One region of the Paenibacillus sp. SEL1 genome, then DNA from elsewhere that is predicted to be linked to it. Evidence: riboswitches for the same ligand, from Rfam matches in the RefSeq annotation. Region 1 holds a riboswitch; the other holds the start of a gene.
What was found. Region 1 has a riboswitch for cyclic di-AMP ahead of ACYCSE_RS15705 (hypothetical protein). Riboswitches for the same ligand answer to the same signal wherever they lie in the genome.

Region 1 (6,118 bases):
GAACATAACCATCCCCGTCGTCATGTTCCAGAATACATTGTTATCCGAAAGACCTTCAAATCCCGAACCGTTATTTGCGGCAGATGACGCATATTCATAGAGCACCTGAGTCAACCCGTGATAGCCAGGGTTCGTGACCGCATCGTATCCCCAATGACTCATAAATGCAAGTGCAGTTGGGGCGAGAATGAGAAACGGATGTACCAAAATGGCAATCGCGATCAGCTTCATTTCCTTGCCTTCAATTTTCCTCCCCATAAATTCCGGAGTTCTCCCGACCATCAGTCCGCATATAAACACACCCAGAATCGCATACATCAGCATATTCATCAGTCCAACACCCTTGCCGCCAAAAATGACGTTTAGCATCATTTCTCCCAAAGCAGCCATGCCACCCAGTGGAGTTAGTGTATCATGCATATTATTGACCGAACCTGTCGTTGCCGCTGTTGTGACCGCAGTGAATAAAGCCGATTGTCCAATGCCGAAACGAACCTCTTTCCCTTCCATGCTTCCCTGAGAAGCATCCACACCCAGTGTCTGGATTAACGGATTACCTGTCTTTTCAGACACGTATGTAATGGATAGAAAAATAAGAAACAATACCATCATGGAGCTAAAAATAATCCAGCCCTGCTTGCGATTACGGGCAAACAATCCAAAGGTATACGGCAACGAAGCCGGCATTACCCACATTGCCAAAATTTCCAGCACGTTCGTCCAAGGACTTGGATTTTCAAAAGGGTGCGCCGAGTTAGCTCCCGCATAACCACCCCCGTTTGTCCCCAAATGCTTGATGGACTCCAGAGAAGCAATGGGTCCCATAGAAATCTGCTGCTGTGTTCCGCTCAGCGTCGTAAGATCCGCCGTAGGCTGTAGCGTCTGGGGTACCTTCAATCCAACCAGCACCAGCGTAAGCACAAAGGCCAGCGGCAGGAAAATTCTTATAATGGCTTTAATAAAATCTTGAAAGAAATTGCCCATTCCTTCACCGCGCCGCGTCAATCCTCTCATAAAAGCCGCAGCAACCGCAAAACCGGAAGCAGCCGAAGTGAACATCATCATCGTGACGAACGCCATCTGTGTCAGATACGTAAGCCCGCTTTCTCCGCTATAATGTTGGAGATTTGTATTCGTCATAAAGCTGATTACCGTATTAAAAGCTAGTGATGCTTCCATATTACTGTTTCCCGCCGGATTACCGGGAAGCATTCCCTGTAAACGCAACAGCAAGTAGCTGATCGCCACAAGCACGGCATTCGTTGCAATGAAACTCATAACATACGTAGTCCAACGCATGCTCTCCAGCTTCTTCAATCCTACTATCTTATAAATCAGCTTTTCTGTTCCGCCAAAAATCCGATCCATCCGATTGGGTTCATTTGAGAATACATGATACATATAGGTGCCCACTGGCTTTACCAAGAGCAACAATATGACGATCACAATTCCAATTTGAAGCAGCTCCATCCTCTATTCCTCCTCCAAAATGCTCCTGCGTTTGGAACAACAGACCTGCTTCAGAGCACCAAACGTGTGCACACGTTTGCGAAAACCTGCTACCTATGATGCTTAATATTCATGATCTGTTGTTCCCGCCCGCTCTATCCCCCATAGCTGACTAGAACTTTTCAGGGTTCAGGAGTGCGTAGATTAAATACATAAACACAATAGCCGTAAGCCCAAGTATAACGATCATCCTCTTCGTCCTCCTTTAGAGGTCTGCGCATCACACCAGCGTACAAACAGCAGTATCACTCCATAACTCACAGCCATGACGAGCAGCATGTATATATCCATCATGTTTATACCCTCCGTATCGGTCCTCAGATCGCCATTCTTATTTCATCATAAAATCATAAAACAACTATGTTATAAGTGCTTATCCGTTCAGCAGAAAACCCACCTCTCCGTTCAATGTGTAGATCACATGGTCCGCTCCCAATCCTCGATAAATTCCTTGTGGATTACAGCCGTGCGTAATAACATAGATCGATTCCGATGTTAGCGGCCGACATATTTGCAGGAAACGGCAAGTCAGATTCAAGCTGTTCTCGAACAAATACACACTACCAATTTCTTTTTTTGGAAAATTCCATTTTCCCGCTTGCATGGTATTGATGCGGACAATGTGCTCCACACCCATTTTCTTGAGCTGTCGTTCCTCCTGGGCGCTATTCGTCAAAACTGCAAACGCCAATTTTTTGAAAATAAGCAATTTCACAAAACTTCTGCCCGCTTCATTCGGTGCAGTGACAATAATTAACCGACCTTCCATCAGTAGCTCCTCTCCCGGTATAAAAAGACAACAAAAAGAAACCGAAGGAAAAAGGCTTTCCTCCGGCTTCTTACATATCCATGATAAAATAAACCATGGCTGCACACGGCGGTTTGTTGCCTCTCCCTGTACGCTTACGAGGTTAGCTGTCGGATTCGGACGTGAGAGTCGCCCTATTTCTGGCACTTGACCGGAAAATTCACCCCATGGGACATACGGCAAGCCGTACAGTCTCGATTGGTTCCCCCGCTTTTGCAACTGCAAAATTCAGCGCTATAGACATTTCGTTGTTGCTTCATTCAAGTTAATTTGAAATTACGTCTTGAATCATACACCCGCGCATGGAAGACTGTAAAGCTCAACTGCGGGGTTATAAATCGGCCTTTAGAGCATAGAAGATTAATAATAACGCTTACAATGCAAATATGCTTCTCACAGCTCCTCCAATCTCTGTTTTTCATCCCTTTTTGAAAATGACAAGCATGTCAATATTGGCGTAGGGTAGAGCGTTTTGTCCTTTTTTTGTAAAAAGAGAAGAAAATACGCTATATGTACCAGCTAAACACCGATTGAACCCGCTTTTATAAGAAGAAACACCTTAATTCGCTCCATTTGCAGTGCGATTTACTATTTTGAACAAAATACGATTTTACAGCGGCTAAAGGCTTAATACAGCTTTTCCAGACTTGCAACCTTACTTTGAATTGCTTACAATTTAATTGCTGAATATTGAATAAGGAGAGATACTATGACCGTTTATGAATATGATGCGCAAACCCTGCAAGGGAAACCAATTCCGTTATCCACATATAAAGGGAATGTTCTGCTTATTGTGAACACAGCCAGCAAATGCGGGTTAACCCCCCAATACAAAGCGTTACAAGAGCTATATGACCAGTACCATGAACTGGGGCTCGAAATTTTGGGATTTCCCAGCAACCAATTCGCCAAACAAGAGCCAGGTTCCAGCGAGGAGATTTCCGAGTTTTGCCAGATCAATTATGGTGTTACCTTTCCGATGTTCACCAAGACAGATGTCAATGGCGATCAAGCGCACCCCTTATTTCGCTACCTGACCCAAACAGCTCCGGGGGTATTAGGATCCAAAGCGATCAAATGGAATTTTACTAAATTCTTAATTACACGAGAAGGTAACGTATTTAAGCGCTATGCACCGCAAACCACTCCAGATAAGTTGGCGGGAGATATAGAGAAGCTTTTGCAGCAAAACTGATATTCTTCTTTATCACAGTTATTAAAACAAAAAAAAGCATCCCTTCACGTAAACCGTGTCAGGATGCTTTTTTAACTAAGTCTTGCATATAATGCGGTCGAGAGGACTCGAACCTCCACGGGCGTACGCCCACTACCCCCTCAAGATAGCGTGTCTGCCATTCCACCACGACCGCAAATCATAATGTATTGAGGCAACAGATTTATTATACTCTCTCATCAACTATTTGTAAACAAAAATATAATAATTATTTTATATGTTATTTTATATAACATATATGAGCGATAATAATATTTAATTTGACACAAAGGCTGCTAAAATGTAAATATATATTACATATATTTCGAATTATTTCGTTATCCCTAAGTGCAAAGTAAAATAATATAACATAAGGATTCACTTCGAGGAGGCGAACCGCCCTGCATAAAGGCAACCGCTTGCTGAACTATGCATTATTGTTGGACCCTTCCCTACCTGTTGGTGGCTTCACCCGTTTTAACGGACTGGAGAAACTATTCCGCAACGGACATTTGAACAGTCTACAAGACCTGGAACATTACATGCTGGATGATTTGTATCCTCAATTCACAACCGTGGACGGCATGGCTATCAAAAGTCTGTATGTCGCCATCCAGCAGAATGACGGTTGGCGGATCGCTCTCATTGATAAGATGCTGCATACCCAACGTCCCTCATTGCAGCATGTGAAGGAGTTGCGTCTATCCGGTCAGCGTCTACTTAAGCTCGCTAAGGCTCTTTATCCTTGGCTTGAATTTGACCAGTTGGAATCCATACTCATTCAATACAATGCGATTGGCACACTCGCTACCGTTCACACCTGGATTAACTTCCTCCTCGGAAACGATGTAGAACAGACCGTTCACGGCTATCTTCGCGCAGCGGTGTCCTTCTGTGTGGAAGATGCCTTCAAACTACTCAATCCTCCCTATGAGGAAAAGAACCCTTTTATGGAGCGTATGACCAGCGAGCTGCTCTCCGCATGGAAGAAGCTTAACGAACCTGAGCCAACCACATTTCAGCGTCGCTTTCTTCACAGACATTGGTCCAGCTCCTACATCACTCTACCGCCTTTTATGAGCCATAATGTCCAGTTGAATGAATCTAGACTGTTTTCCTCCCCAGGCCTATTCAAACGTCTTCCAGCATCCCCCTGATGCGTCGTTTCGCTAATGTGGCAGCAACACCAAAAACACTCTGTCCCTTTCCTCAGGTGGCAGAGTGTTTTTTATCCACACATAATCGAAATTCACACTATTAGTAGACTCTAGACGGGTTATCAGAACCACCTAGCACTTAATTAAGTAATTAATTCAACAAAATAACGTATTTGAGATTGTAAAAACACGTATAAAAGTGTATCATAGTTTCAGATGGTTAATTCTAACATGTTTACTGATGATTATTATAACACACCAATTATTCCGCAAGAATCCGTAAGGGGCGATTTCTCTTGAACAACAAAATGCCTGTCACCTCCTTCGGGTGGGCCATCAAACAACGGCTTGTCGAACTTCGACTGGATCAGAAAACATTTTGTGAGACACACAATATTCCGCCTTCACGCTTGTCCAATCTGATTCACGGCACCCGCAAAGCACAAAGGTACAGAAAACAAGTTGCTGCAATTCTGAACATCGACGATAACGATTATAAGGAGGCATCGCCACTCTAAACCCAACAAGCATTCCAGTTACATATAGGTCATTCCATATCACCAAGAAACCAAATAAACCCGTAAAGCGAACCCCTCCAGTTCGTTTACGGGTTTTCAACCCAGACGATCTTTAGCCAAAAAATTATTCCGGCTTTGTTTTATCCTTCTCACTTTTTTGCTTACGGTATTTCGCAAATTCAACATATTCTAAAATAAAATTCTGTTCTTCCGTCTCAAGATCTTCTGCCTGGCAATTCAGTGGCCCCATCACTCCAAAAAAATAAGCAGCCTTCTGCTCCTGAAGTACGCCTTCCCCTGGCTTAATCCCTTTCATTAACCAATCAAGCGATACATTAAAAAAGTCCGAAATCTGAATCAAATGGGCGGTACCCGGCGTTGTTTTACCTCTTCTCCAATCACCGAGATTCCCTGAACTGATTTTAAGTTTTTCACAAAATGCCTTCTTGGTCATTCCGCGATCCTTAATCAAAGCTTCAATCCGCTGATAAATAGTTTGATCTCCCAAAATGTTTCCCCTCCGACACAGTAACTTTTTCTGAAATAATTTTCATTTTTCAGCCTTACTCATTAGTAATCCTCATCAAATCCTAAGCAACCATTACCCCATAGTAGAATTGCGCTGGTTTTTCTCTTTACGAAAGCGGGTAAATTCAATATACTCAAGTATAAAATTTCTTTCCGCCTCACTAAGCGGTTCCCCCTGGCAATTCAGTTGCCCTGAAGCGTCAAAAAAATAAGGGTCTTGCGACTCCTTCAGCACCTCACCCTGTACATCTCGACCCAGCATAATCCAATCCAGACTGGCATCAAAAAAAGAAGCGATTTCAATGAGTTTATTCGTGCCCGGCGTCGTTTTTCCTCTTTTCCAATCCCCGAAGTTCCCTGTACTAATGCCTAACTGCTGGCAGAA
Region 2 (6,118 bases), 1.4 Mb from region 1:
TCGTGATAACCATCATCCCGCTTACGTAGAACATCAAGCATTAAATTGATTTTCGCCGGTGCTTTTTCATATATTTTCAAGGCGTTCACCCACCTTCAACTTTTCCCTCAAGACAGCTTAACATATTATATCAGACTCAGCGTGTCAAGTCATGAGGTTCAAAAAAGCGGAGATGACCCGGTCTAATCCCGGATATCCCCGCTTTTCATCAGCACCACCGATAGCTACGATTTGCGGGAAGCTGCCTGCTCGGCAAGTTGGATAGCCCGCTTGACCATATTGCCCGCATCCTTGGCTTTAATGCCTCCCCAGCCTTCTTCCTTGACCGTGTCGTAAAATCCAAGATCTTTGGCCAGCTCGTACTTTAGCTCCTCCGACATGACACTCCGTCTTCTTCGGCTCATACATACGCCTCCTTCGGCAATGGAATAAGGAAGATCATTCCCGGCTTAGTATGTGCAGAGATGTCATGCTTCATCCTGCTCTGTATATACAAAACGGCCCCGTCATTTGAAATGACGAAGCCGTCGTTAAACCTGCAAAGCTGGTATAAATCACGAAATCAATTAAGGTGTTTCAAAATATTCGACTACACTTGTATGGGAGTCGGGATCATATACGCTGACTTCTACCGACTCGGTAAGAATGTCAGCATAGCTGTAGGAGACACGTTTAAACGTCTGTTGCTCCTGATCCAGCTTGACGATAAAAACAGAAGGGTACGTTTCTTCCAAGACACCAGTTCGTTCGACGGTCTTACGGCGTCCGCCGTTAGCCCGCAGCAAAATTTTTTGCCCTACATGTGCGTCGAGACTGCGTTTGATTTCCAACAGCGTATTTTTAGCCATTGCCTAACGACCACCTCTTTCCTTGTCCATTATAACGAATTTTAGAGGGATTGTCAAATCAAGCTAAATATTATAACAACACGAAAAATAAGTTGTCAATTTAATTTTTTGCGAACAGGAATAATTTATATAAAAAATGACAAAAAGCCTCTGAAAGCAGAGGCTTTTTGTTCAGGTTAATCCTATTGGCACATTTGAATCCTAGATTGCGGAAGGCGTTACTTTAAGCGTTGATAAATTTTCAAGCTTCGGCAGGCCGATGCGATAGCTTCCCCTAGTTTCAATTCCACCCACTCCGCGACTGCCACTGATTGTCTGGTGAAACAGGTCCCCCATGTTGACCGTATCACGGATCGAAGTAAAGGCCGCCTTGGCAGCCACGTAAACGGGGTCCAGCGCGTGAATCAGGATACGCCCTGGTGAGCTGGCGAAGTTTGCTCCCGCACGTAGTAGCGCCTCAAAATGGGACTGGCACGCTCCCGCTACAATCGTCAGCGAATCCAGATGACGTTCATATTGTCTTGCTACCTGAATTGCCGCCACAAAATTTTGCGAATTTTTATAACTTTTCAAGCTGTACAAATCGTAAGGCTGTGGCTGCTTCAGCACACCGTCATGTCCGGTAATGACTACGATATCCGGACGGATACGAGGAAGCAGTCGGTACAACGTGTCCGCCATTGCCGATTCGTGAACGTGATGTCCCTCTGCAGGAACACGGAGCTGTTCATATAAACTGAGACATTTTTTCAGATAGCTGGGATCTCCATCCAGGTGAAGAACCTTTCCCGGCATTTCAAAATACGTTGACTCAACCGGATCACTCCAGTCCCCTACCAGAGCTGCCTGACTACGAGCAGCTTGCTGCTGGCGTGCCCGTTGCAACAGATTAAGAGACTCACCAGCCTTAATGTGGGCCTGCTGAGTCTTACCGCTAATCTGGTCTGCAGGCACTCTGACCAGATCGTTCACCGGGGAATCGGCCAGCAGCCGAAATTCTATTCCCTTAATGATCGCTTTATCCCGCTGGATGTCCTCAACACGAAACGTGACATCTCCACCGTACGATTTCCGAACGACCAAGTCTCCTAAACTCATCACACTGTATCACCCCTCCTATATCGTATGGGTGAATGCACAGTTTGGTTCCAGCTTAGGATATACCTGCCTCCAACAGCACAGCGCTGAGACGCGCAAATTCCTCAATACTTAGCGTTTCTCCTCGACGGGAGGGTTCAATACCAGCTTGTTGCAACAGCGGCTCCAGCGTGTCCCTGTTCTCTTTGGTGAAGAAACGGCTTTTTAAGTTATTGGAAATGGTTTTACGACGCTGGGCAAAAGCAGCATGAACCACTTCAAAGAAGTGCTTCTCATCCACCACTTCCACCGGAGGGGCTTCCCGTACACGCAGCCGGATGACTGCAGACTCCACATTTGGCTGGGGAATAAATACTGTATTCGGCACAGTGCAGACTAATTCAGGTTCGCTGTAATATTGCACTGCAATGCTCAGACTGCCGTAATCCTTCGTTCCAGGAGACGCAGCCATGCGCTCAGCCACTTCTTTTTGGATCATAACGACGATATTCTCCAGAGGGAGCTTGTCCTCCAGTAGCCTCATCAGAATCGGTGTAGTAACATAGTACGGCAGATTAGCCACGACACTTACTTTACTCACGTCTGCAAAATCGGCTGCGAACACCTCGCGCAAATCCAGCTTCAGCACGTCTCCATGACGTACCTTCACATGCTCGTAAGGGGCCAACACCTCTTCGAGAATTGGCAGCAGCCGCTGGTCAATCTCGACAGCGGTAACTACCTTGGCCGATTGCGCCAGCTTCTCGGTCAAAGCGCCAATCCCAGGACCGATCTCAAGTGCACCCTTCGTCTCATCCAATCCGGCAGCATTTACAATCTTATTGAGAATATTTTGATCAATCAGGAAATTTTGTCCCAAACTCTTTTTGAACGAAAAACCGTGCCGTTGAATAATTTCCTTCGTACGCCGCGGTGTTGCTATATCTTGAATCCCTGTCATACGGACATCACAATCCTTCACTTTCAATTTGTGCCAGCGCCCCGGCAAATTCCTCGCGGCTGATCTGAAATACAGACAGCCGTTTATGTAGCTGCTTTCCGTTACAATAACCAATACCCAGCACATTCCCTAAGGCCATACGGCGTGCAGCAGCATTGGGATGGGTGATGAGTCCAGCATCAATCAGGTCCGCCCACTCAATCAGCGGGTCGGCGCCTTCCACTGTCGTATGGACCCGTGCAAGAGCGTGTCTGATCGCTTCTGGTGAGGCATTCTCCACGCCAATATCTCCTTTACGCGTCGCTTCTGCCTCGGGTATAAAGGCCTGCTTGCAGCCGGGTACCTTGGAAGCGATAATCTTACGGATGCGCTCCCCTGCATGATCGGGATCGGTTAAAATGATGACCCCCCGCCGCTCCTGCGCCAATGCAATTTTACGCAGCGTCATTTTATTAATGGCGGAGCCGCCAGTTTCTATCGTATCCGCTTCAACAGCGCGGCGAATGGCCACCGTATCATCCCGGCCCTCTACCACGATCACTTCCTTGATCATTTGCGTTTCCCTCCACTGCTACACAGCAAGCTATATTTATCTTTCCCTGCTTTTGAAAACAAAATAAGAAGAGGATATCCTCTTCTTAGCATGGCATAACTATGTTGTTAATACTATCGCATTGCCCTCAACATACACAACCTGTTTTAGTTGATTTCAGGCTTTACCGGTCCGATAACATATACGGTTTTACCGTGCTTACGACCAAATTGGTTGGCTCGGCTCAAACTCTCATAATACACATCGATTTTGTGGCCTTTAATCGCGCCACCGGTATCCTCCGCACGACGGAAGCCCACCCCTTCGATATACACCCACCAGCCGATTGGAATTACACTCGGATCGACCGCGATGGTGCGTCCTTCCGTGACACGTGCGCCGGATGCAGTACGTGTACCGATACCTGGCTCCTGTGAGGAATACGCCGTCATGGAGACATTTTGTAAAACTTTGCTATATTTAAAATTTACGCCTGCTTTACGGACAGCACTGCCCGAACTAACTGTTGTTGCCTTAACCGCATCATTGGGACCGACGGAAGCAGCAAGAACGACCGGTTTTTTCTTCGTTCCTACCGCAATGACCTTATCCACACGGTTCTGTGCAACTTCCTTGTTAACCAGCTGTTTGGATACCAATTTTCCATCATGATATACCTTTTGAACGTGCTGGACGACCACACCCGATTTGCCGCTTTGAATGACCCGATTATCGCCTTTATAAAGACTCGGATCGGCCGTTTTGATGACCTGATAAGGCACCTGTTTTTTCTGTTCGACCTGCTGTTTCTTCACACGGACGATTTTTATGTCCATGTTAGACGAAACAGAGGCATCCAACGCAGGATAAACTTTATCCGTTGATGATAATTTATAGCCCGAGGTACGAATGGCACCTTCTACTGTATTTTCTGTTGTGTACAGCTTTTTCGTCTCATTGCCTGAAGATACTTTAACCTGATTGGCACGTTTAATGACTACGCGATCGCCATCCTGTATTGCTCCATTTAGCGGCATGGAAACTGTATCATGCGGCTGAAGTGAAATGGAATGCTCGCTCAGCAAATCTTGAAGCTTGGATTCCCGGGTTTCTACCGCAGACGCCTTGCCATCAATGACAAAAAAGACTTGTTTTTTAGATTGCGTGTACATCAGAATTGAAATCATAATCGTTAGCGCGATTAGAAAAATAGCAACCAAAGCAGCCTGGCGCACATTCTCTTGCTTCCAACGCAATACGTAAGACATGCTGGATGAGCGTGACTCATGGGTATCCTTTTTTTGGAAAATGCCCATTTCCTCCGTCCTCCTTACATAGCCCGCCGTCTGGAGTAAGACATAGTTGAGATTTGACGTGACTATAACAGATTTTCTACAAGACAAGCCCAAACTACGACTGTCCTGCACCATGTACCCGTCTTCGCGGCATGCTGTCCTCCCCTGTTTAACCACAGTATGATGACAGATTTTCTTTTATTCACAACAAAAAAAGCCAGAGAAAGAGACTAGAGAGCTCTTTCGTGGCTTCCGGCATGTGTGAATATGCGGGAAAACTCATGCACGAGATGGCTTCTCTCTTGTTACGCTTACGGGGTTAGCTGTCGGGTTCGGACGTAGAGAGTCGCCCTAGCTTGGGTCAACCGCTCATGGCGGTCGCCTTCACATTCACCCCGAAGACCCAGAAAGAAATCGAAATACGGCTCCTCCACCTGTTCAATCCCATCCGGGAAAAGAATTTAGGTCGAGCCGGCTGGCGGAAGAGACGTTCCCTTCTTGCACATACGCCGGACGTACTGTAAGCCATATCGGTTCCCCCGTTCCCTGTAAAAGGGACTCAGCGAGACTGGTTCATGAAATGACTTGTTGATGTTTACATTCAAACAACAATTCACTGAAAAGATGATATCCTGTTTCTATGCATGTTGTAAAGCAGGTTTCAAGTACATTTTTTAAAATATTCGGTTAAAATATTGTAATATTCTCGAGTTTCCTGCAACAAATTCATGATTAGCTTCGTCTATCTCTTTATTTTGATCGATTTCTTCACTTTTTCATTGAATGTCAAATCGTTCCAGGGCATTTCGGGTCGTTATTGACACTAATTCCTCCACTGTAATCCCTTTGATTTGGGCTGCAGCCTCTGCTACCAGTCTCACATGTGCAGACTCATTTCGCTTCCCACGAAACGGATGAGGCGTCAGATAGGGAGCATCAGTTTCAATGAGCAGACGGTCCAGCGGCACCTGTGCGAGCACCTCTTTTGGCTGCTTGGCATTTTTGAACGTTATTGGACCACCGAAGGAAAGGTGAAATCCCATATCCAGCACCATTTTGGCTGTCTCCCAGCTACCCGAAAAGGAGTGCATGACTCCACCAATCTCACTCGCTTTTTCCTCGCGCAAAATCTTAACAATATCTTCATGTGCATCCCGGTTATGAATAACAATAGGCATCTTGAGCTCACGAGCCAGACCAATTTGATTTCGAAACACCCGATGCTGCACATCCTTCGGTGATGTATCCCAATAATAATCCAGACCGATCTCCCCGATGGCTACAACCTTTTTATGACTGCATAACGATGCAATCCATTCTAGATCGCCCTCCTGCATTGTAATAGCATCCTGTGGGTGCCATCCAACTGCCGCATAAATAAAATCATACGTCTCGGCCAATTTCA

Region 2: another riboswitch for cyclic di-AMP. It lies ahead of ACYCSE_RS09415 (3D domain-containing protein); the one in region 1 lies ahead of ACYCSE_RS15705 (hypothetical protein).

The regions. Positions count from the first base shown of each region.
Region 1 is NZ_CM137723.1:3,438,751-3,444,868, reverse strand. It holds gene kdpA (potassium-transporting ATPase subunit KdpA) at 1-1,470, opposite strand, end outside; gene ACYCSE_RS15705 (hypothetical protein) at 1,883-2,278, opposite strand; cyclic di-AMP (ydaO/yuaA leader) riboswitch at 2,394-2,561, opposite strand; gene ACYCSE_RS15700 (glutathione peroxidase) at 3,027-3,512, shown strand; tRNA gene ACYCSE_RS15695 (tRNA-Leu) at 3,605-3,687, opposite strand; gene ACYCSE_RS15690 (urease accessory protein UreF) at 3,950-4,687, shown strand; gene ACYCSE_RS15685 (hypothetical protein) at 4,984-5,205, shown strand; gene ACYCSE_RS15680 (helix-turn-helix domain-containing protein) at 5,330-5,713, opposite strand; gene ACYCSE_RS15675 (helix-turn-helix domain-containing protein) at 5,807-6,118, opposite strand, start outside.
Region 2 is NZ_CM137723.1:2,038,959-2,045,076, reverse strand. It holds gene ispE (4-(cytidine 5'-diphospho)-2-C-methyl-D-erythritol kinase) at 1-80, opposite strand, end outside; gene ACYCSE_RS09440 (small, acid-soluble spore protein, alpha/beta type) at 225-404, opposite strand; gene veg (biofilm formation stimulator Veg) at 567-848, opposite strand; gene yabG (sporulation peptidase YabG) at 1,050-1,946, opposite strand; gene rsmA (16S rRNA (adenine(1518)-N(6)/adenine(1519)-N(6))-dimethyltransferase RsmA) at 2,002-2,886, opposite strand; gene rnmV (ribonuclease M5) at 2,894-3,439, opposite strand; gene ACYCSE_RS09415 (3D domain-containing protein) at 3,586-4,734, opposite strand; cyclic di-AMP (ydaO/yuaA leader) riboswitch at 5,006-5,288, opposite strand; gene ACYCSE_RS09410 (TatD family hydrolase) at 5,490-6,118, opposite strand, start outside.